3 regions of the Serratia sp. PL7 genome follow, and region 1 is predicted to be linked to each of the others. Evidence: riboswitches for the same ligand, from Rfam matches in the RefSeq annotation. Region 1 holds a riboswitch; each other region holds the start of a gene.

The links. A riboswitch is a leader RNA that binds a small molecule or an ion and turns the genes downstream of it on or off. The one in region 1 is predicted to bind fluoride.
Region 2: linked by a shared signal. The riboswitch ahead of N6G83_RS38985 (manganese-dependent inorganic pyrophosphatase) and the one ahead of N6G83_RS05810 (DHH family phosphoesterase) in region 1 are both predicted to bind fluoride.
Region 3: linked by a shared signal. The riboswitch ahead of crcB (fluoride efflux transporter CrcB) and the one ahead of N6G83_RS05810 (DHH family phosphoesterase) in region 1 are both predicted to bind fluoride.

The regions. Positions count from the first base shown of each region.
Region 1 covers NZ_CAMFLB010000001.1:1,238,715-1,246,635, reverse strand. Annotated here, with positions in the region: gene N6G83_RS05830 (NADH:flavin oxidoreductase/NADH oxidase family protein) at 1-175, opposite strand, end outside; gene N6G83_RS05825 (MerR family transcriptional regulator) at 246-653, shown strand; gene eno (phosphopyruvate hydratase) at 650-1,933, opposite strand; gene N6G83_RS05815 (universal stress protein) at 1,950-2,378, opposite strand; gene N6G83_RS05810 (DHH family phosphoesterase) at 2,382-3,347, opposite strand; fluoride riboswitch at 3,388-3,463, opposite strand; gene N6G83_RS05805 (diguanylate cyclase domain-containing protein) at 3,644-5,524, shown strand; partial or broken gene N6G83_RS05800 (AraC family ligand binding domain-containing protein) at 5,596-6,444, shown strand; gene N6G83_RS05795 (DUF2000 family protein) at 6,503-6,910, shown strand; gene N6G83_RS05790 (LysR substrate-binding domain-containing protein) at 6,993-7,862, opposite strand.
Region 2 covers NZ_CAMFLB010000017.1:149,610-157,530, forward strand. Annotated here, with positions in the region: gene N6G83_RS38975 (HAD family hydrolase) at 635-1,339, opposite strand; gene N6G83_RS38980 (outer membrane beta-barrel protein) at 2,345-2,863, shown strand; fluoride riboswitch at 3,158-3,232, shown strand; gene N6G83_RS38985 (manganese-dependent inorganic pyrophosphatase) at 3,338-4,240, shown strand; gene N6G83_RS38990 (universal stress protein) at 4,244-4,672, shown strand; gene eno (phosphopyruvate hydratase) at 4,687-5,967, shown strand; gene N6G83_RS39000 (hypothetical protein) at 6,290-7,192, shown strand; gene N6G83_RS39005 (DUF3828 domain-containing protein) at 7,281-7,793, shown strand; gene N6G83_RS39010 (HdeD family acid-resistance protein) at 7,797-7,921, opposite strand, start outside.
Region 3 covers NZ_CAMFLB010000001.1:2,685,931-2,693,851, reverse strand. Annotated here, with positions in the region: gene N6G83_RS13110 (M20 peptidase aminoacylase family protein) at 171-1,334, opposite strand; gene cspE (transcription antiterminator/RNA stability regulator CspE) at 1,681-1,890, shown strand; gene N6G83_RS13100 (multidrug effflux MFS transporter) at 1,948-3,138, opposite strand; gene N6G83_RS13095 (TetR/AcrR family transcriptional regulator) at 3,145-3,741, opposite strand; gene crcB (fluoride efflux transporter CrcB) at 4,030-4,413, opposite strand; fluoride riboswitch at 4,493-4,555, opposite strand; gene N6G83_RS13085 (GNAT family N-acetyltransferase) at 4,638-5,066, shown strand; gene N6G83_RS13080 (diguanylate cyclase) at 5,068-6,135, opposite strand; gene tatA (Sec-independent protein translocase subunit TatA) at 6,354-6,569, shown strand; gene lipA (lipoyl synthase) at 6,663-7,628, opposite strand; gene lipB (lipoyl(octanoyl) transferase LipB) at 7,621-7,921, opposite strand, start outside.

The DNA.
Region 1 (7,921 bases):
TCATCACGTTGCCGGTGATGATGAGGCCGGCACCGCCGATACCCCAGTGGCGATACAGGCGCCATAGCGCGGGGCCGGGCAGTTGGCCTTCATCGGCCAGATTTTCTTCCAACGCGGCCTTGGCCAGACGGTTGGGTAAGCGGCTGCCGTTGGGCAGAATCAGTGGGGTAAACATCGGGTACGTTCCTGTCGCAGGGGGAATGGCGCTATACTAGGGTTAAAGTTAACTTTAAGGTCAATAGGGCATGAAAATCGGAGAGTTGGCGGAGCGCGCCGGCATGGCCGCCTCGGCGATACGTTACTACGAACAGCAGGGTCTGCTGCCCAAAGCGGTGCGCGGCGTTAACGGATATCGGGTGTATAGCGAAAGCGCGCTGGAGCGGCTGCACCTGATCCAAATCGGCCAGAATCTGGGGTTTTCGCTGCAGGCGATCCGCGGGGTATTGGCGCTGCAGGGCAGCGCCTATCAGGATGGGTTGATACAGGGCGTCGACAGCCGGCTGGCGGAAATCGAGCGGATGATGGCGACGCTGAACGAGCAGCGTGAGACGTTGATGGCGACGCGGCGTATTCTGTTGGAATCCGGCGTGGCGGGATTATGCCGCGCAAAAAATGAAAAACAGGCCGGTGCGTGGCCGGCCGGCAAAGCTTAGCGGTGTTTAAAGGCGGAACGCCCGGCATACACCGCCGCGGCGCCCAATTGGTCTTCGATGCGCATCAGCTGATTGTATTTTTCGATCCGTTCGCCGCGGCTCGGTGCGCCGGTTTTCAGATGGCCGGCTCGCATCGCGACCGTCATATCGGCGATAAAGCTGTCGACGGTTTCGCCGCTGCGGTGTGAGATAAAGGTGCCCCAGCCGTTTGCCTGGCAAAGCTGCACGGCGGCGAAGGTTTCGCTCAGGGTACCGATCTGGTTCAGTTTGATCAGCGCCGCATTGGCCAACTTTTCATCAATCCCGCGCTGGATGTATTTCACGTTGGTGACGAACAGATCGTCACCGACCAGTTCCACCTGATCGCCCAGGGCGTCGCTGAGAATGCGCCAGCCCGCCCAGTCGTCCTCGGCCAAACCGTCTTCAATCAGCACGATGGGAAAATCTTGCACCAGCCGCTGGTAATAGGCCGTCATCTGTTCGGCATCCAGTTCAGCGTTTTCGCTGCGCAGGCGGTATTTGCCGTTGGCATAGAATTCACTCGAGGCCGGGTCCATGCAAATGGCGATATCGTCTCCCGGTTGATAACCGGCTTTCTCTATCGCCTGTACGATCAGCTCCAGCGGTTGTCGGTTCGAGGCAACCGCCGGCGCAAAACCGCCTTCGTCGCCAACGCCGACCGACAGGCCTTTCTCCAACAGAATTTGGCGCAGCGCCTGATAAACTTCACTGCCCCAGCGCACGGCCTCGCGCAGCGACGGCGCGCCCAGCGGCGCTATCATAAATTCCTGAAAGTCCGCACCTTGCCAGCGGGCATGCACGCCGCCGTTGATGATATTCATGCAGGGCACCGGCAGCAGGTTGGCGCCGAGACCGCCCAGATAACGATACAGCGGCAGCTGCGACAATTGCGCCGCGAGGCGGGCGGCGGCCAGAGAAACGCCGAGCAGGGCGTTGGCCCCCAATCGGCTCTTGTTCTCGCTGCCGTCCAGTGCGATCAACCGGCGGTCAATCTCCCCTTGTTGGCGTACATCCACCCCGCGCAGCGCTTCATTGATCGCCGTTTTGACGCTTTGCACCGCTTCCTGAACGCCTTTACCGCCGTAACGGTGCGGATCGCCGTCGCGGTGTTCCACCGCCTCGCGTGAACCGGTGCTGGCGCCGGAGGGAACCGAAGCCCGTGCCACGACGCCCGCCGCAGTCATTTCAACTTCGACGGTGGGGTTGCCGCGCGAATCCAGGATCTCTCTGGCGGTTACGTTTTCAATTTCATAGCTCATGGATGATCACCTCATTCTAGGGAGTGGGCACGTGCTTTATCAGCACGTCGATCGACAAATGGTTAATGAACTCGAAGCCGAAGGAGGCAAAGACGCCGAACGGACGGTTCTGATGGCCTAGCAGCAACAGATCGACGCCTTCACGGGCAATCAGGGCCTCGATGTCTTTGAAGCGGTGAATACTGACAATTGCGCGCACCTCCAGGGGGATTGTGCAGTCTTCCACCAGCCGGCTGAGCATGGCTTTGGCAGCGATCACCTCGCTGGACTGGCGATCTTTGGTTTGTGCATCGCTGAGGTAGTCCAGCTCGGCATAGTCGGCGCTGATGTGCGCCACGGTAATGCGCGTATTCATCTGCTGATTGAGGCGTTCGGCATGGCGTAACAGCAGCCGGCCGTCGCGTTCATCCTGCACCAGCAGTAAAGCATGTTGATAGAGCGACATGACTTATCTCCCTGCGTTAGCAATCTGTAGGGTTAACCACGGTAAAACCTCTTTTTTCCGGCTCGTCATGCCGGGCAGCGACACCTGCCGAATGGCGAGCACCCGGTTCGACGAGAAATACAGGGTAGAGCGGTGGCGGGTGATATCGGTAACCAGCAGCGCGGCCATCTCCAGCCCGGCCTCCTGCTTAGCCTGATCGAGCGCCTGTTGCAGCGCGGGCAACAGCGGATCGATATCGCTCATAGCCCGCACTTCTATCTGCGACAGCAGCAGCGAGACGCTATGGATGCGGTAATTCTTAGCGTCACGGTGCAGCAACTGCGGGGCGGATTGCCCCGAAAGATCGGTTTTGGCGGCAAGCAATCCGGCGATGAAGGCGTCATAGTCAACGTGAGAGATTGCGCATAACCGCGCGACCGCCACCCGATCCTGTTCGGTGGTGGTCGGTGCGCTCAGCGCAACGGTATCGCTCAAAATCGCGCCCAGCAGCAGCGTGGCCTGGGCGGAAGAAAGCGGCATCGGCGTATCTGACGTCAGTATGGACAGGATCACGGTGGCGCAACAGCCAACGGCGCGGATCCAGACATCGGGCGGGTTGCGGGTGATCAAGGTGCCCAGCCGGTGATGATCGATAACGCCGACCACATCGCTGTCGGGCAATGAGGCCGGCCCTTGTTCGACGTCGGTAAAATCCACCAGCCAGACTTTGCGGTCACGGAGATCGTCTGTCAGCAGCGCAGGTGTTTGTACGCCGGCGGCGGCCAGTATGTAGCGGGTTTCCGGCGTCAATTCGCCAAGGCGGAAAGCGACGGCCGGTTTGCCGAGGTGATTGAGCCAGTCCGCGACCACCAGCGCGCTGCAGATGCTGTCGCTGTCGGGATTTTTATGGCCGAAAACGTACAGCGGCATTTCCCGCACGGCGAGATCAGGCTGGGATGGAAAAGGGGTAAGACGTGAGATTTCATTCATAGCGACTCCTGACATACCTGCCTAAAAAATAAAGCGAAGTTGTATATCAGGCGTCATCATCCGGTTCGAGCGAACGCGGCGGTTGGGAAAGGTGGAACACCATCACCTTGTGAACGACTGTAGCGCAGCGCGGTGGCAAACGCAACGCCCGGCAAAGCTGGCGAGAATGCGCAATCGGATTGATACTGAGTGAGTCTATGATGGACAAGGATATTTGCCGCTAACCGACGGATAGGCTGAACGGAATCACGCAGGCTGGCTGCGCCGGATCCGTGGGTGACACAATGGGAGACAACATGCTTGAACCCTGCTTCCCCGAAAACGAAGCCGAACGTCTGTCGGTACTGAACTCGCTGAACGTGCTGGATTCGAACTCGGTGGAAAAACTGGATCGTATTACACGGCTGGCGGCGAAATACTTCGGCGTCACCATTGCGCTGGTGTCATTGATCGACCGGGATCGCCAATGGTTTCTATCGCGCTACGGTCTGGATGTCCGGGAAACGCCGCGTAACATCTCATTTTGTGGCCATGCGATCTTGCAACGTGAAGCGCTGGTGGTGCCCGATACCGCCAACGACCCGCGTTTTTTCGACAATCCGCTGGTGATCGGCGGGCCGCGAATCGGTTTCTACGTTGGGCAACCGCTGCTGTCGCTCGACGGTTTGCCGCTCGGCACCCTGTGCATTATCGACAGCCAGCCGCAGCCGTTTTCTCCGGAACAGGTGGCCGACCTGCACGACTTCGCCGCCGTGGTGGAAGAGTACCTGCAGAGCATTGAACGCCATGTCTATACCGAAAACCTGAAGTCCAACCTGCAACGCTCGGAAGCCTTGTTCGAACAGACCTTCGCCCAGGCGGCGGTAGGGATGGCGCTGGTGTCACTGCAGGGGTATTGGCTGCGGGTCAATCCGCGCATCTGCGAAATGTTGCACTATTCCGAGCGCGAGCTGATGGATCGCACCTTTCAGGACATTACCTATCCGCTCGATCTCAACACCGATCTGGAAAAACTGCAGCAACTGCTGAGAAACGAGATCAGTACTTACTCGCTGGAGAAACGCTATTTCCGTGCCGATGGCTCGATCGTCTGGGTGCAGCTGACGGTGGCGTTAAACCGGCTGCCTAACGGCAAACCGGATCATTTCATCTCGGTTATCGTCGATATCAGCGAGCGCAAGGCGGCGGAGGCCGATCTGTTCTCTCTGCAACACGAGCTGGAACAACGCGTCGAAATCCGCACGCGGGAGCTGAACGTGGTCGTCAAGAAACTCAACGAAGAGATTGAAACCCGGGTACTCGCCGAATATCAGCTCAGCACGGAGAAGGAACGCCTGCGGGCCATTACTGACAACATGCCGGCGTTGATCAGCCAAATCGACGGTAATGAACGCTACCTGTTCGCTAACAGCGCCTATAAAACCTGGTTTGGCCTGGAAGAAAGCCGCCTTAGAGGAATGACGGTGCGCGATTTTATGGGGGAGAACGTTTATCAGATAGCGAAACCGATGATAGACAGGGCCCTGGCGGGGGAAATGGTGAGCTTCGAAAATGAGCTCCAGACCCAGAAGGGGTTGCTGATGATCCACACTACGCTGGTGCCGTGCGAGGCTCAGGGGTTTTACATTCTGTCCATGGACATTACCGAGTTGAAGCGCCTGCAGCAACGGCTGGAGTACGATGCTACGCACGACATGCTGACTGGGTTGACCAACCGCCGCGCTTTTCTGCGTCGGTTGTCCAGCACGGTGCAGGCCTGTTGCGAACAGCGGCAAATGGCGCTGGTGTTCATCGATCTCGATGGTTTCAAAGCCCTCAATGACAGCTATGGCCATGACTTCGGCGATCTGATCCTCAAGACGTTCGCCAGGTTGCTCAGCGCCTGCGCCGGCGAGCGCCATAGCGTTTCGCGCCTGGCCGGTGACGAATTCACGGTCATCCTGTGGCCGTTGGCGGAACCGCAGCGCGAGGTCAGCGAATTTTGCGAAAACGTGTTGGCGCGGCTGGCTGATATTTCGCAGATCGGGCAGCAGACGGTGAGCCTGTCCGCCAGCCTGGGGGCGGCGATTTCCTCACACACTGACGTGACGGAGGAGATGCTGTTGACCCGCGCCGACGGCGCGATGTATCAGGCGAAATCGGCCGGTAAGGGCACTTATGCCATCTGCGAGTTATGAGCGTGAAACGGTGACCGTCTCAGGGTAAGCTGTTTTCTTCTTTCCTGTGAGCAGAACTCCGGACTGACTGCATGGCGTCTAATCATCAACACAAAGACTGGCTGGAACTGCGGCGCGATGACGAAACCGGCATCGAAAGCGTCAATGCCCACTTTCAGGGGCATGCCTACGATCCCCACGATCATGACGAAATGCTGGTGGGCGTGACGCAGCAAGGTTTACAACGTTTCAACTGTCATCGTTCCTTGCATACCAGCCGGCCGGGACGTGCCATGCTGATCGAGCCGGGCGCGGTGCACGATGGTCATGCGCCGCAGGCCGAAGGGTTTACCTATGCCATGCTTTATCTGCCGCAGCATTGGGTTTCCGATGCGATGAACCGCCGCGGATTAGGGGACGTTTCTGTGCTGGAAGGCGCCTTCCACAGCACGTTGACCGACGATCCGATGCTGGCGACCGCGATACAACAGGCTTTTTTTGCGTTGCATCAGGGGGAAGGCCGGCTGGCGCGCGATCAAAGCCTGGATCAACTGCTGACGCTTTTGGCGCGGCATATACGCGTCAGGCCAACGTCCCAAAGCGATGATGCTTTGATTGTGATGAATCGCTTACGAGACTACCTGCACGAGCACATGGCGGGTAACCCCAGCCTGGATGAACTTGCGCTTCAGTGCGGCCTGGACCGCTTCCGCCTGACTCGCCAGTTCACCCGGGCCTTCGGCCAGTCGCCGCATGCTTACCTGGTCCGGCTGAGGCTGCGGGCTGCACGCTTGTTGTTGGCGCAGGGGGAAGAACCGGCGTAGGTCGCGATGCAGGTGGGCTTTGCCGATCAGAGCCACTTGGGCCGCTGGTTCCAGCGCGCCTACCGTTTATCGCCGGTGGCCTATCAACGTCAGTGCACAAACGTTCTATACCGCTGATTCGCCCATCGCCGATGATGCGCTTTTATTTTAAGAGCACAACGGAGTAGAGCGAAACATGTTTGATACCAAGATAGCGTTTATCGTACGCGACGATCTGCAGACCTGGCAGCGGCTGAATGTGGTGGCCTTTCTGGCGACGGGCATCGCCGCCGCCGCCCCGGAAATCATCGGCGAGTGTTATGTGGATGCGCAAGGCAGACGCTACGGCGGCATTTCCGGGCAGCCGATGCTGATTTTTGCCGCGGATCTGCCGGGCCTGCAAAAGGTGCATCGCAAAGGGCTGGAGCGGGAATTGACGTTGGTTCCCTATGTGCACGCCATGTTTGCGACCGGGCACGATGCAGCCAACCGGCAGGTTTTTCTCGCTGAAGACGCGGACAATCTGGATTTGGTCGGCCTGGCGTTGCGCGGGCCGAAGAAAGCGGTGGATAAGGCGATAAAAGGCCTGACGCTCCACGCCTGAGAATGTCTTTGCCTGGTTTACCGACTGGACGCGCGAAACGCTCGCGCATGTCCAGGAGGGTGACGCGTTTCCGATACGGCGCTTACGCCTGGAACGTTTGCAGCCAGGCGGCGAATTGGCTCACGACCTCATCGTCCCGATCGCGCAGCAGCAGGGAATAAACGCCGGTTCGGATAGTCAACGCTGGGAAAGGCGACACCAGCCGGCCAGACGACAGATGTTTGGCGCAGAACAGGTAAGGCACGACGGCCAGTCCCAGGCCGTCTTCGGCCGCCTGAATGGCGGCGAAGGTATGGTCGAGCGTCAGCGGCGGCGGCGAGGCGTCCAGCGCCGTCGGATAGGTATTCAACCAGCTGTGCCATAAATCCTCACGGGCGCGGATGCGAATGGCGGTATGCTCGGCCAGATTGTCTGGCGCGCTGATCGGCATGGTGCGCAAATAGCTCTGGCTGCAGACCAGCAGGCTGTCTTCCTGCAAAAAAGGGATCGCTTTCAGTCCGGAGAAGTGCGCGGGATCGCGCCGGATCGCCAGGTCAAACGGCATATTGCGATCGACGGCCCCAGTGGCGGTGGTGATATCAATCGCGACCTCCGGATGAATCTCGTTGAACGCTGCCAATTTCGGCATCAGCCAGTGCATGGTGAACGTCGGCAGGCTGTGTACCACCAGCCGCTGCCGGCCGGCGCTCGCTTTCAGTGCGCTTTCCGCCGAAAACAATTCGCTTATCACTCGGGACGCAGTGCGGGAAAAATTCTCGCCGGCCTGCGTCAGCCGCACGGACTTGTGTCCGCGATAAAACAGTTTGAGCTGCAGCTGTTCTTCCAGGCTGCGGATGTGGCGACTGACCGCGCCGGTGGTGAGAAACAGCTCATCCGCAGCGGCGCTGAAGCTGCCGAGACGGGCGGCGGCTTCGAAAGCGGACAGGTGCGGCAGGGAGTGAATTTTTTTCATAGGTTGAGTCTAGCTCAACCAAGTGAGGGAGGAAAGATCGTTTGTCAGCCGTTGATTTT
Region 2 (7,921 bases), on a different contig from region 1:
AAGACTAAATCAATAACACCTACAGTAAAACACGTTATTACCAATGAAAAAACCTCAATCGATCGTTTTTATCTATGTTACAGATTGGATATAAAACACAACAATCCCTTGTTTTAATTGCCATTTATAGTGAGTAAAAAAATCTGTTGAAATCTTTAGTTTCATAAATAAAAATAGCCTTACATAAATATATTTTTTTGATTTACACTTTGATATATCCCCTTACCAATTCCGTTATACAAAATAATTATCATCATTCAAAAAATGAAAGATAATTTTAATGGGAAATCAGGCCAAAACACAAAAATAGAGTTCAATAATAATTATCATTATTGAAGTGATAATGGGATATATTATCTGAATAAAGTCATTATCATTACTGGTAATATTACAACGTATGGTCTGCCATCCGTGGGCCAGTACAGCCCGACGTTGAACGGTTGAAGTAACTTGAAGACGAGAATGCGCAGCCCGAAGAGGCTGCTCGTACATGTCATATTAGTTAAGAAGGCGCTATAAGTAGCTCTGGACTGAAAGAATGACAAACTAAACGTAGTGTTGATGTGTGATATGACCAGGGCATTGCAACGTTTCGCCTGCAAGAACGCCTGAGTTAAAACCCTGTTTAATATATTTACATGTGAATATCAATAATAGATAAAAGCTCCTTTGTAGTATATGCAATATAATCTGGCTTAACTTTCCAGTGTTTAGGTTCAGAAAGACTATATGCCGCAGCGACTGAGATAACATTAATTCCGAGTTCGGATTGTATGTTACGAGCAAATTGCGTATCAGACTCATGGTCACCTATATACATAATTGAATGATTTTTAGCACGGCCAAAAATTGACTTTAAACATTTAACACCACCAAATGGATGTGGTTTTTGGTAATGATTTGGAACATCATCATAACCAACAATAGCTTTAAAAAATTCAGACACCCCATTTATTTCAAACACTCTACGGATATTTCCCTTTGAGTTTTGTGAGCAAATACCATGAGGGATATTTTTTGATTTAATTAAAACATCTTTAACACCATCAAAAAGCACAACTTTGGTTTTATTTTTATCTTGAAACTCTGCCCACAGGCTTCCGGCAATTAACATTTCTTCATGTGACAACCCATAGTAATCAATATATAGCTCTTGCCAATTTTTAGCTCTATGATTAGCAATATGGTATAACTCTTCACTCTGTAAGCATTTGGGTAAATTTTCTTTTGTCAAATGCGGCGCGACAATGGATAGAATCTCCTTAGTGATGGAAATATTTTTGGGAACGGTATTAACCAGTGTTCCATCATAATCCCAAAGTATTGCATCTAACTTCATTGAATCAATCTCTCACTGATAGTTAATCAACCTCAATCATAGCATAAAATCATATGCCATTAAACATGACCCAACATTAGACCATGCCTAGAAAATCACTAAACCCTCATCAAAATTATTTACATAGAAAGAATTATTAAAATCACTTTTAATTTAAAGTAAACAATCATCATGGATTTTAAACTGCATTTGTGGCGTTGCCGCATTGATTCTAAGTTAAACTATAGTAAGTAATGTAGCTAATTAGTAAGTGAGATGTGCATGATAATGATACCAGTGTGTAACCTCTAAAAATAAAATAAATATAATACAATATGTTAGTGGGGCGCCATTTATCATTACTTAGGTATATTGAACATCTTGGCTTCCATTTTTATTTTTTTCTTGATTTCCCTGTTTTGTTGAATGATAATTGACGCAAAGGTAATGGTGCTCTACCTTCTCCGAACCGCCACTTATAATTAACCTATAAAGTGGATAATGGCGCCTGATATATTTTCGCTTATTCAAATAGGCTAACTTGTCAGGTATCGTCATGAAAAAATCAACAAAAACCTATTATTACTTGGTACACGTAGAGAATAAACCCTCTAAATCCATCCTTGCCTTTGTTTTACCCTGTATTTATTACCTCTCCTATTCCTCACGATCTGTAATTAGCAATAAAAAACATCATAAAATGTTTTTTAAAACAGTGAGTTATAAAAATACGCATATTTTGGACATTGCCATCATGAATAAATTTTTAAAAACCCTATTTTTAATAGGTACCATTCTTTTAGTTAACAATATGGTGAGCGCTTCTATGAGAGGAGTGTCAAACCATCATCCCACCCATACAAAAACCGCAATTAAAAGACTAGGTAGATTATCTTTTAGAGTATCAACAAATAGACGAAACCATTGTTTAGTTTGTTAATATTACCATTAGGCATTACATCATGGTGATATCAACAAAAAACATTTCCCACCATAGAACGTTTAGTTATATCTAAGGAGTGTATTTTGAAAATTAAAAAAACATGCTATGCTTTGCTTTTCCTCATTGCTCCACTATCTGCACTTGCAGGGCAAGAGTTATCTTTAAATTCTGGAGTTACTTATATAGAAGGTAATGATGCAGGTGGTCATATACAAATAGGGTATCAATATGGTTTTACAAAAAACCTGGGCATTTATACTGGCTATGCCTATGGACATGCTAGCCTAGCTGGCGATACAGCCCTAATTATTTCAGATGGTTACGCTCATCCTGAAAATATAACCTATCATACAATTCCGCTCGCCTTGCAAGCCACGCTGCCTTTGGGGCATCATTCACTCTATATTCGAGCAGGCACTAACCTTTATCATGAAGATAATACTATTGAGAGTAAAAACGGACTTGGCCTTTATGGCGCCGTTGGGTGGAAATATTATTTTGGTGATGAGCAAAATTGGAATATCGGCTTATCTTATCAACGGATGAAAATGCACAATTACAATGCAAACATAGGGACGTTTGATATAGGATATGGCTTTTAGTGATTAATCGGATATTATTCCATCACTGGAGCACTCCCAATTCTACAGACTGCTTCTGTCCTCACGATGAGGCCTTTTCGAAGGCCTCTTGACAGATGCCGCTGTGATAACGGTGGCGCCGGGTCCGGTTGTAGAGTACTTCAATGTAGTCGTGAAACGTAATTCAGAATAATAAAATTCACCTAGAATTCAAAGTAGTGAAGCTTTAAACGATTTTCTGAATGTCAGGAAAAAATGATCACGATCAAAGTAGGCGGCATTTTTGTTGCACAGATTATAATTTTGCCCTATGCTTTTTTTCAAGGTGATGGTGTTCCACCTTTCCCAACCGCCGGACTGTCCAGTTCGGATGATGACGCCTGATATACATTTTTGCTTTTATCCTTAGGCACGTATGTCAGGTACACTTATGAAAAAAAATCATCTTTTACCTTTGATCTTTCTTGCGTCTGATACCTCAGAGGAGACGCTGAAATGATCTATGTCTTTGGCCATCAGAATCCCGACAGCGACAGCATCTGCAGCGCGCTCATTACAGCAGACTGGCTGACAAATCTCGGCAAGCGCGCGACTCCTTTTAGGCTCGGTGACATTACACCTGAAACGGCGTTTATTCTGCAGCAGGCCGGAGTAGCCCCTCCCCCCTTGCTCGACGGAGACCTCAGTGGCAAACAGGTATGGCTGGTCGACTTTACCGATCTGGAACAGGGCCCTTCCTCACTTGCCGACGGCAACATTGTTGGCATCATAGACCATCACCGGCTGGGCACGGTTATGACACAGGATCCTCCGGATGTTTGGATACGTTCCTACGGCTGCTGTGCCACGGTGATCTGGCAAATCCTTACCCTTGAAAATCCTCAGCCGATCTCTTCATCTCAAGCCATCCTGATGTTAGGAGCGATACTGAGTGATACTGTTGCGCTCACATCACCTACCACTACAGCTCATGACATCGCTGCCGTGCAGTCATTATTCTCCATAAGCCAACTCAATTATGACTCTTTCGTGAAAGAGTTGCTGATCGCGAAAACAGATATTGGGGGGCAAACACCAGACTCACTTCTTAAGAAAGACGCCAAGCGCTACCGGATTAACGCCCAGTCGGTGCTGCTTTCTCAAATCGAAGTCGCCAGCATGTCAGCAGTAGATGCAATGCTCGCTGACCTACTTATCGCATTAACAAAAGAGTGTCAGTCCGGCGATTTTGACATTGCGATGTTGGCTGTCACGGACATCTTTAAGAAAAACACAACGATATATTTCTCAGAAAATAATGCGCTCAATCTAACGTGTCTGTCTCTTCCAGGCATTATAAGCAGGAAAAAAGAGATACTGCCGTGGCTGACGGATACTTTCTCAACCTCCTCGAGGTAGTCAATGCAAATGTATAAACATGCTCTGTTAATGCTCAGCGATGAAACCGACGGCCAGTTTCTGCTTCAAAGTGTCGCCAGGAGTTTTCATGAACAAGGGACGGCGATCACCCTTGGACACCTCACTTCAAATCTTCAAGAGTTAGACATTACCTCAGACTCTTTAACGAAAGACCGGCAGTCTGCTGAAATTATTGCGGCAAAAGCAATGCTTAGTCGGTTAGTGAAGACAGTCAATTTTCCCGTGGATGTGAAAGAGATAGTGACGATCAGCCGCTTTAAAGACCTAGAGGCCTACGTCGCCGATGCGGGTGTAGATCTGGTCATTATGGGACATAAAAACAGACTTTTCGGGATGCTCTCTTCCCATTCAATTGAATTCGTCAACCATCTGACCGTTGACGTGTTGATTAAGCATATTGCAACCAACTGATATTAGAGGTTTATATGAGCTTTATTATTGAAACAATCCATGCCCGTGAAATCCTGGACTCTCGGGGTAACCCAACCCTGGAAGTCGATGTTTCAACCCAATGCGGTACTGTTGCAAGAGCCTCCGTCCCCTCCGGAGCAAGTACCGGTTCGCGAGAGGCTATAGAGCGCCGCGATGGTGATAAAACGCGCTTCGGCGGGAAAGGTGTCCTCAATGCGATCAAAAGCGTTAACACTGAGATTCATAACAGCCTTAAAGGGCATGATGTACGCGATCAGCGCGGCATCGATAACATTATGATTGCCCTGGATGGGACGGATAATAAAGCGCGCCTGGGGGCAAATGCTATTTTGGGCGTTTCATTGGCCGTATCACGGCTCGCCGCTCAACTATCTCATACGCCTTTGTACCGCTATCTTGGTGGGATTGGGGCAAATCTGCTGCCGGTGCCTTGCATGAATATCATCAATGGGGGCGTTCATGCCCGCGGTCAGGGGGCTGACTTTCAGGAATATATGATTGCGCCTTACGGCGCACCAACGTTCAGGGAGGCCATGCGTTGGGGTAGTGAAGTATACCAGTCGCTTCGTCAGGTTCTTCTTGAAATGGGCCTGTCAACCGGTGTGGGCGATGAAGGAGGTTTTGCTCCGGCAGTTTCTTCAAATCGTGAACCGCTGGAACTGATTGTCCTTGCCATAGAGAGAGCTGGGTTCCGCCCTAATGAAGATATCGTTATCTGTATGGACCCAGCCTCCAGTGAGTTTTATCGAAACGGAAAATATCATCTGCGTACGGAGAATGCCGAGCTGACCTCGCAGGAGATGGCGGACTACTACCAGATGCTGGTTAAAACCTTCCCGATTGTCCTTATTGAAGATGGCCTCGCGGAAGATGACTGGGCAGGATGGAAAATTCTGCATGATCGATTGGGAGATCAGATTGAACTGGTTGGTGACGATCTGTTTGTGACCAATGTGAAGTATATACAGCGCGGGATTGATGAAAATCTTGCGAATGCTGCATTGATTAAACTCAATCAGATTGGCTCCCTGAGTGAAACCTTTGATGCGGTTCAGCTCTGCCATGACAACAACTGGGGTGCCTTTATCTCACACCGCAGCGGAGAGACGATCGACAGCTTTATCGCCGATATGACAGTGGCTATGCGTGCAGGTCATCTCAAAACAGGAGCCCCGTGCCGGGGTGAGCGTATCGAAAAATACAACCAGCTCATGCGAATTGAGGATGAGTTGGGTTCGTCAGCACAGTTTGCAGGAAAGTCAGCCTTTAAATAACCTATTATGGCAATAACCCTGGCGAACCGCCGGGGTTATTAATGGATATATATTTATTCTTTCTATGCTTACACCTGCGATGCAAAGCTTGATTGTCATAAACAGGAAAGCAAACTGACCAAAGCTACTGAATATCGGGCACATGCCCCCAGAAGCGGAGATTTCCCTTGCAGTGAGCCGTGTATCATAAGCAGAAAATAGTCCCTGAGTCTGGTAATCTACCAGGCTTGAGTTCCTTGGTTTTAAGCCTTCCGGCTAACTAGCTAGGGTACAGCAAGACACTAATTCAGGATTATGTGATTGATTATAGGGATATAAAAGTATGATTGCCGAACATACCGCGTTTTTCGCCAGCCCCTCCAAGCGATGTGATGATGTGTCAGCCATCGAGCGTAGAATAGCGACAAAGACGCTCTACTTATTGCTTTCTCCCGTTTTCACACTTGTTTTCATTGCATCTCTGGCTACGCCAACCCTATTTTTTATCGAGGGTGACACCTTTCTACTTGGTGTTTTATTTTTATTAATCCTTCTCCCCCTGAATTATTTATTCTTTAAAAGAATTAGCGACAACTTAAAATTAAAGCATGGAGAGGTATACTTTAACGTCACCTCTCAAGGTGTTTTTTATACGCGATACAACGATCTGTCAGGCGGTGTAAGTCATTATCAGCTACTATGGCCAGAAGTCACTGGCTCGTTAGAGGACGGCACCAAGGCCACGATTGGCTTTCGTAATACGGGCTATAAAAACAACACTAAAAACCTGGTTATCTACACCGTAAACCAATCCGGTGAAACGAAAGAAAATTTAGTCCCGGTGCATGAAATAAAGAAATTCAAGCATCACTGGGACATTACACGTGCAATACTGATGCAGATTGCCTCGCTGCAACGGCCTGAGCTGGTGATTTCTGAGGAGGTTTTCTATGACTTCAGTGTTAACCCCTCGACGTTTCAGTTTCAGAAGAAAAGCCTTCGAAGAAGGCTGGCAAACTTCGTTGGGATCACTACGTCACTTATCCTTATATGCGGGGCCTTGTATGGTGCATCTATAGGGCTTACAACGATTGAAATAAGTGGCTTCTGGTTTGCGATGTCTCTGGTGATTTTGTTTTTGGTTATGATATTAATCATCGCGTTCACCGTGGTGATCTTTGATCGCATCCCTTTCTTTAGGAATAGCTTTCCAGCGTATACTTTAGTTGCGTACAGAGCTGATTAAGAGCCATCAGGCGTTGCCATCAACGTGAGCGCTCCGTAGTATGGACCAGCTGATTTAAAGGATAGAGAACTTTTAAGGGGTGGTAACCATGCGTTTTTTGGCTTTGCTTTGTTTTTCTCTCCTTTCGTTTGCTGCACTCCCACAGCCCGCCTCGGCCATTGAAAATCCCAGTGCCTTTTTAGCACGGATTTATGCCACCTATAGCCATGATGAGGTTACAGCCGCATTCATCGGCGAAACAGGCCCGAAGCGGATTGCCTCAAAGAAATTCATCGCTGTGTTGGCAGAGGATCAGGCGCTAACCTTACCTGGCGATATGGGCTATCTTGACGCCGACCCGATCTGCCAGTGTCAGGATTATCAGAACCTGGTGGTGACGGATATCAATATTCTCTCTAACGATAATAAAAAATCGCATGCCACAGTCACCTTTCGCGCTTTTAGAGATAGCAACCTCACGACAACCACCGAGTTTGATTTAGTGGCTGAGAATGGGCAGTGGTTTATTGACGATATTTTTGATACCAATCAGCAGAGTGTTCGTCATGCTATTGATGCCAATAATAAAGCCCTGCGTATAAAGGGGGAAACATTGCCATAATCGCTAGTTGCCTTTGTCATTTGAGGGCTCACTGCGAACGCCTGACGCTATCGTGCCCTGTGCTTTTTCATCGCGCCATTGCTTGCGCAAAGAAAACATTTTCTCTAGGGCACGTCGTATGGTAGTTA
Region 3 (7,921 bases), 1.4 Mb from region 1:
GCCGCAAAGGCGCGCGGTGTCTGATGTGTCCACTATTGATGAGCGGCAACGGGATGTAAAACAACAAAACAGCATATTCAAATGTTGAAAACTGCAAATATCACGGCGAGCGAAAATAATAATCCCCGGCGCGGTATCTGCGGCGTCGGGGAAATACTATTTCACGTTATTCAGGCGTTGCTGAGGGCTTTTTCTGGCGCGGTAGTGAGCTGTTGCAGCGTGCGTTCCGCCAGCAGCGTAAAATATTGTGCCGCGGGGAACAGGGCGCGTTCATCGGGATTGAAACGCGGATGATGCAGGCCGAACTCGCTGGCGGAGCCGATACTGACGAAGACGCCCGGCACGTGATGCAGATACAGCGCGAAATCTTCACCCCCCATTTGCAGCTCCGCCTCTTCGACCCGGTAGCCGGCCTCGGCGGCGACGGTTTTGCTGAACGCCGCCCAATGGGCGTCGTTGATCACCGCCGGCGGCCCCGGCTGCCAGTGGAGTTCGGCCTGCGCGCCGAGAGCGGCGGCAACGCCGTCGATCACCTGGCGAATTTTATCAGGCACCTGGCGGCGCACCGCGTCGCTGTGGGTGCGCACCGTGCCTTCCAGCTCCACGGTTTGCGGCAGCACGTTCCAGGTATTGCCGCCTTCGATGCGCGTCACGCTCACCACCAGCGATTCCAGCGAGCTGAAGCTGCGGCTGGGCAGCGTCTGCAGCGCGCCGACGATCTGGCTGGCGGTGACGATGGTATCGACGCCCTGTTCCGGTTTGGCGGCGTGGGCGCCTTTGCCGGTGATGAGGATCTGGAATCGATCGACGTTGGCGTAGAACGGCCCGGCGCGGGTGGCGAAGGTGCCGGTGGGCAGCTCCGGCGCGTTATGCAGGCCAAATACCGCCGCAACGTTATCCAGCGCGCCGGCGTCGATCAGGTGCCGGGCGCCGTTGAAGGTCTCTTCCGCCGGCTGGAAGAAGATGCGCACCGTGCCGGGCAGCTCGGCCTCACGCGCTTTGAGCAGGTGCGCGGCGCCGAGCATCACCGAGGTGTGAAAGTCGTGGCCGCAGGCGTGCATTACGCCGCTGTTTTGCGAGCTGAAGGGCACGTCGGCGATTTCGTCGATCGGCAGGGCATCAATGTCGCCGCGCAGCGCGATAATCGGCCCCTTGCCGCTGCCGATCTCCGCCACGACGCCGGTTTTCAGCGCCAGCGGCAGCAGACGGATGCCTGCCTCTTCCAGCCAGCGGGTCAGCCGGGCGGTGGTGGCGAATTCGTGATTGGAAAGTTCCGGGTTTTGGTGCAGCTCACGCCGATAGGCGATGATTTTGTCTGCCAATTGGCTGGTCATAGGCTTGGCTCACAGTGGGAAATAAACCCTAACCCTAGTGCAGGGACCGCCGAAGCAAAAAGACCATCTGGTTATATTTCATAGCGATTGCGTCTGCATGGGGGCGTCAACACAGGGGGAAGCGGGCGAGTTTGGGCGTTCGCTCGTTGTTCGCCGGCGCAGGGAGAGGTTTGGCCTGGAACGGTAACGTATCGCAACCGGTGCAATCCATTTACACCGGACAACACGGATTTTTTCACTCTTTATCGGATTTCTGTGATCGCGGTGGTGGACAAAATCCTGCCTGCTTGCTGTACTGTAATCGACACAGGTTTTGTGTCTTTCATTCACGTTAAAGGTAAGTTTGATGTCTAAGATTAAAGGTAGCGTTAAGTGGTTTAATGAATCCAAAGGCTTCGGTTTCATTACTCCGGAAGATGGTAGCAAGGACGTTTTCGTCCACTTCTCTGCCATCGTTAGCAACGGTTTCAAAACGCTTGCTGAAGGCCAGCGTGTAGAATTTGAAATCACGAACGGTGCCAAGGGCCCATCTGCCGCTAACGTTACTGCTATCTAAGCTGCGTAGCTGAATTTCTTAAAACCCGCTCATTGAGCGGGTTTTTTATTGGGCGCGTTATGCGTCGTTGCGGCGGGCCAACAGGCCGAACAGCAGGATGGCGATGGCGTAACAGCCGACGATGGTCAGCGCCATCGACAGGCCCGAGGTGCCGCCCAGCCCGGTGAGCGGCACGGCGCAGGCGCCGAGGGCGAACATGCACACGCCGATCAAGGCCGAGGCGCTGCCCGCTTTGTCTCCCTGGCTTTGCATCGCCAGCGAAGAGGCGGTCGGGCCGACGATGCCGATCACCGCTACCGAGAAGAACAGCGGCACCAGCAACACGACCAGCGGCGCATGCAGCGCGGCGGCCAACAGCAGCAACAGCGACGCGACGGCCGCCAGCGTTAACCCTCCCCTCAATACCCGGCGTTCCCCCCAACGCGAACTGAGACGGCTGGCCAGCTGTGCCGCAATGATCAAGCCGACGCCGTTAATGGCGAAGCATAGGCTGAACATCTGCGGGCTGAGGCCGTAGATCTGCTGCAAGACGAAAGGCGAGGCGCCGATATAGGCGAACATGCCGGCCATCACGAAGCCCTGTGTCAGGCACAGGCCCATGAAATAGCGCTGGGTCAGCAACCCGCCGAGCGACATCAGCATCGCCAGGATACCGCCCTGGCTGCGGCGCTCGACCGGCAGGGATTCGCGCAGCTTCAGCGCCGACAGGCTGAACAGCAGCACGGCGATGGCCGCCAGCACGCCGAAGATACCGCGCCAATTCATTACCTGCAGCATCACGCCGCCCAGCACCGGTGCGACGATCGGCGCCAGGCCGTTAACCAGCATCAGCAAGGCGAAGAAACGGGTCAGCTCATGGCCGGCGTACAGATCGCGAGCAATGGCGCGGGAAATCACCGCGCCGCCGGCACCGGCGATGCCTTGCAGCAGGCGGGCGATCAGCAGTTGGTCGATGGTGGGCGCCAGCGCACACCACAGCGAAGCGCCCAGCAGCAGGATCAGCGACAGCAGCAGCGGGCGCATACGGCCCAATTTGTCGCTGTAAGGGCCGAAAATCAGCTGGCCGACGCCCAGACCGAGCAGCCCGGTGGTCAGGCTGAGCTGCGCGGCGGCGGTGGAGGTATTCAGCTCACCCGCCATTTCCGGCAGGGCGGGCAGGTAGAGATCGGTGCACAGCGGCCCCAGCGCGGCCAGCAGGCCAAGCACGACGGCGTACACCAGACGCTGTCTGGCTAAGTGTTTGGTCATGGGAGATTAGAGTTTCCTGAACAGGTGAGAAATGGCCTGCTGATACAGATCGCGCAGCAGGGACGCATCGGCTTTTTGCGTGGTAAGGATACGGTAACCGGTGCCTTCGCTCATGACGGCGATAAATTCCACCCGCGCGGCGATCTCTTCCGCGCTGAAATGGGGATACAGCCGCTGCAGATTGTGGCACACGTGGCGAAACAGCCGCGCTTCCGCATCGCTGAGCAGTTTGGCCACCACCGGGTTGCGCGTGGCCTCGGCGGTCACTTCCAGCATCAGCATGTGATCGGTTTCGCTCTCGCCCGGCTGCTGAAACAGCGTGCGCGCCGCCAACGTACCGGCGATCAGGTTGATGTGATCGCCAAGGTTTTCCAGCCGCTGCATCTTGTTAGTGATGATGCGGTTGACGATCTCTTCGATAATCGCGTCTTTATTGGCGAAATAACGATAGATTTGACCGACGCTGAGCTGCGAGCCTTGGGCGATCTCCGCCATGCTGGCGGCGTGGAAGCCGTGGCGGCGGAAACTGATTTTCGCCGCTTCGACGATCTGATCGCGGCGCGCCTGCACCTTGGCCTGTTTACTGTCGTTGGGGGAGAGCATCTGCCCGATCCTTTGCTACGCGTGAGCCGGGTTCACATTTTTGGGTGTGAACGTTCATTCTCAATTGTAGTGTAAACGGCCGGAAAGACGCAAGATGAACGCGTGCTGCGGGTAAGGGCGCTTAAGCGAACAGGTAGGATTTGATAAAGGCGGCGACGATCAGGACGCACAGCGCAATGGCAATCGCTTCGGCGGCGGTTTTCGGCAGGCTAAACATAGCGGTTTCTCATCCAGTCAGGAGTACTGGATGAGATTATGCGCATGCAAGATTAAGGAAACATTAAGGGCTTAGCGCCCGTTGAGCCACATTACCAGCATAAAGGCCAGCAGCGTCATCGCCAGCGAGCCGGCCAGGTTGAGCAGCATGTTGGCCAGCGCCCAGCCGAAGCGGCCATCTTGCATCAGGTATACCACCTCCAGCGAAAAGGTGGAGAAGGTAGTCAGGCCGCCGCAGAACCCGGTGGTAATCAGTAATTTCCAGGTGGGATCCAGATGCGTCATGCGGGTGAAAATCGCCATCGCCAGGCCGATGATAAAACCACCGATCAGATTGACCATCAGCGTACCGAGCGGAATGTGGGCATTCAGCGGATTCATTTTCATGCTTACCGCCCAGCGCAAAACGCTGCCGACGCCGCCGCCGATAAATACGGCCAGTAAAGAACTCAACATGGGGCAACTACCTTTCAATCAGAGAAATTCACGGGACTCGGAAAGGGACAGGCGTAACGCTACGCGCCTCTCTCCGAGAGGTTACGTAGACATCATCAGCCTGTGAAGGCGGTTAGGGAGGAATGTCATCTCCAGCGTGCCGCACGGCCTTTTTTGCCGTACCCGGTGGATGTTACACCTAACGCCATCTATTTTGTAGTATCGACACTCTGCGAGGTCACCCTATGCAAATCAGAACGGCGCGCCTGAGCGATCGCCATGCTATCGCCGAATTAATGACGGCGTTGGATTATCCCGGCACCGAGGCGTTTCTGACGCAGCGCATGCAGCAACTGTTGGCGCATCCGGATGAGGCGCTGCTGGTGGCGACGGACGGGGAGCAGGTGTTGGGCGTGTTGTCGCTGCATTTCCTGCCGCAGCTGGCGTTGGCCGGCGACATTGGCCGCATCAGCTATTTTTGCGTCGATGACCGAGCGCGCGGCGCGGGCGTAGGCCGGCGGCTGCTGGCGGAGGGCGAGGCGCTGGCGCACCGTCGCGGCTGCGATCGGTTAGAGGTCCATTGCCACAGTCGCCGCGAGCGAGCGCATACGTTTTACCGGCGCGAAGGCTTTGTCGAAGCGCCGAAGTATTTTGCCAAGTTATTAAGTCAGTAAGTTACTCCCCTGGCGGCACTGCCGTTTCCAGCCGGTTGCGGCCATTATGCTTCGCCCGATAGAGCGCACCGTCGGCCGCTTTCAGCCAGTCAAGATAGCCGCCCAGCGCGGGGTGGTAGTTAGCGATGCCTGCGCTGATCTGCAGCCGCAGCTGCGGCGCCTCCTTGAAACTGACCGCGTCCAGCCGCTGCTGGATGCGGTGCAGGACGATTTCCGCCTGTTCGGCGTTAGTGTTCGGCAGCACCGCGCCAAACTCGTCGCCGCCGTAGCGCCCGACGATATCCACGTTGCGCAAGCCGATCAGCAGCTCTTCCGCCAATACCGCCAGGGCTTCATCCCCCAGCGCATGGCCGAAGGTGTCGTTGATGGTTTTGAAGCGGTCGATGTCCATCAGGATCAGCGTGGCGTTGTCCTGGTAGCGGCGGCAGCTATCGAACTGGCGATGCAGAAGATGTTCCCAGTGGCGACGGTTATATAAGCCGGTCAGCCCATCGCGGGTGCTGATGCGTTGCAGCTCCTGTTTTTTTTCCGCCAGCCGTTTGGCGGTGCGGTAGGTCACCAGCCCCAGCAACGTCGGATAAAGGTAGATCATCGGCAGGCACAGATAGACTTGCAGCGGCGTGCTGTATGGATGAAACGGGAAGCCGAGCAGCGCGCCGGTGAGCATCGCCGTGGCCAATTGAATCGCCAATCCTTTGACAAACAGCGCTTTGCCGGCCGAAGCGATGTTGTTCATGCTCATCATCGACAGGATGACGATCGCCGGCAGGGCATTGAATGCCATCATCGCTGCCCAGAAGCCGCCGAAGGCGGAGTCGATCAAGAGGTTGCGGATCTCGGCTTTGAACGGATCTTTGGCGCGGTAGGCCAGGCGATAGGCCAGATGCGGCCAGAGAAAGCCGTGAAAGGCCAGCAATAGCCAGACCGCCGCGGGCGGAGCCAAGGGATAGAGCGCGGCGCAAACGCAGATAAACCCGAGCCCCAGACCGGCGACGCGGGGCAGATAGGTGCGTTTGGCGAAGCTGAGGCCGGATTTTCGGGCATCGAAAATGGATGGGGCAATATACATCCGGCATCTCCCTGATGAGTATCACGGCAGCGTATCATGCGGGTGATAAACTAAGAATAGTCTGGGATTCACGCCGCGAGGTTGCGTGACATTCCTGCAACGGATCTCACTCTGTTACATGTTGCGGTTGTGTGAGCCGAAGGAAAGTCGCTAAATATTCGCAGGCAAGGTCAGTTTTTCTCGCTGTTCACACAGCGCTCTATGATAAGAAGGTGAGTATGGAAGGTATCAGCATTACCAAACTTCTGGTGATTGCGGTGTTGGTGATTTTACTGTTCGGCACCAGCAAACTGCGCACGCTCGGCGCCGATCTTGGCGCGGCGCTGAAAGGCTTTAAAAAAGCGGTGGGCGACGACAGCACGCCGCCGGCCGCCGGCAACAGCACCGCCGAGAGCCAGTCCGCTCAGCAGAGCGTCGAAAAGAAAGACGTTTAATTCCGTCTGACTGCTCGCAATAAAAAACGGATGCCTTGCGGACATCCGTTTTTTGGCGTTTCCGCCGTCTTTAGCGTAACAAACTATTACGCGTTATTTCACTTCCATCCCTTTGGCCTGCAGATCGGCGTGGTAAGACGAACGCACGAACGGGCCGCAGGCGGCGTGGGTGAAGCCCATCGCCATCGCTTCTTCTTTCATCTCGTCAAACTCGGCCGGGCTGACGTAGCGCTGCACCGGCAGGTGGTGACGGCTCGGCTGCAGGTACTGGCCCAGCGTCAGCATGGTCACGCCGTGGCGACGCAGATCGCGCATCACTTCAACGATTTCCGCGTTGGTTTCGCCCAGGCCGACCATCAGGCCGGATTTGGTCGGGATATCCGGGTGAGCTTCTTTAAAGCGCTCCAGCAGCTTCAGCGACCACTCATAGTTGGCGCCCGGGCGCACCTGGCGGTAGACGCGCGGCACGTTTTCCAGGTTGTGGTTAAACACGTCCGGCGGCGTGGCGGTGAGGATCTCCAGAGCGCGATCCATACGGCCGCGGAAGTCCGGCACCAGCGTTTCAATTTTGATGTTCGGACTCTTGGCGCGGATGGCCGAGATGCAGTCGGCAAAGTGCTGAGCACCGCCGTCGCGCAGGTCGTCGCGGTCAACCGAGGTGATCACCACGTAACGCAGCGCCATGTCGGCGATGGTTTGCGCCAGCTTTTCCGGCTCGTTAGCGTCTGGCGCGATCGGGCGGCCGTGGGCCACGTCGCAGAACGGGCAGCGGCGGGTGCAGATAGCGCCGAGGATCATAAAGGTGGCGGTACCGTGGTTGAAACACTCGGACAGGTTAGGGCACGAGGCTTCCTCACAGACGGAGTGCAGGCCGTTTTTACGCATCGCGGCTTTGATGCCCTGAATGCGCGTTGAGTCGGCAGGCAGTTTGATCTTCATCCACTCGGGTTTACGCAACAGCTCCTGCCGTTCGGTGACCACCGTTTTGACCGGGATCAGCGCCATTTTGTCAGCATCGCGGTATTTGACGCCGCGTTCCATCTGAATTGGTTTACTCATAATCGTGCAGGTTCCAGTTACGAAGCTCGACCGTCTGGTAGCCGAGTAAATGAACAAATTCCTGTACCAGGATTGGGTGTATGTCTTCAATGCCAACGCCGGGCGCCAGCGCGCTGACCTGCGTCATCTGCATGCCGGCGTAACCGCAAGGGTTGATGCGTTGGAAGGGGCTGAGATCCATCGCCACATTCAGGGCCAGGCCGTGGAATGAGCTGCCTTTGCGGATCCGCAAACCCAACGAACAGATTTTCTGCTCCCCCACGTACACGCCAGGCGCATCCGGACGGGCGCGC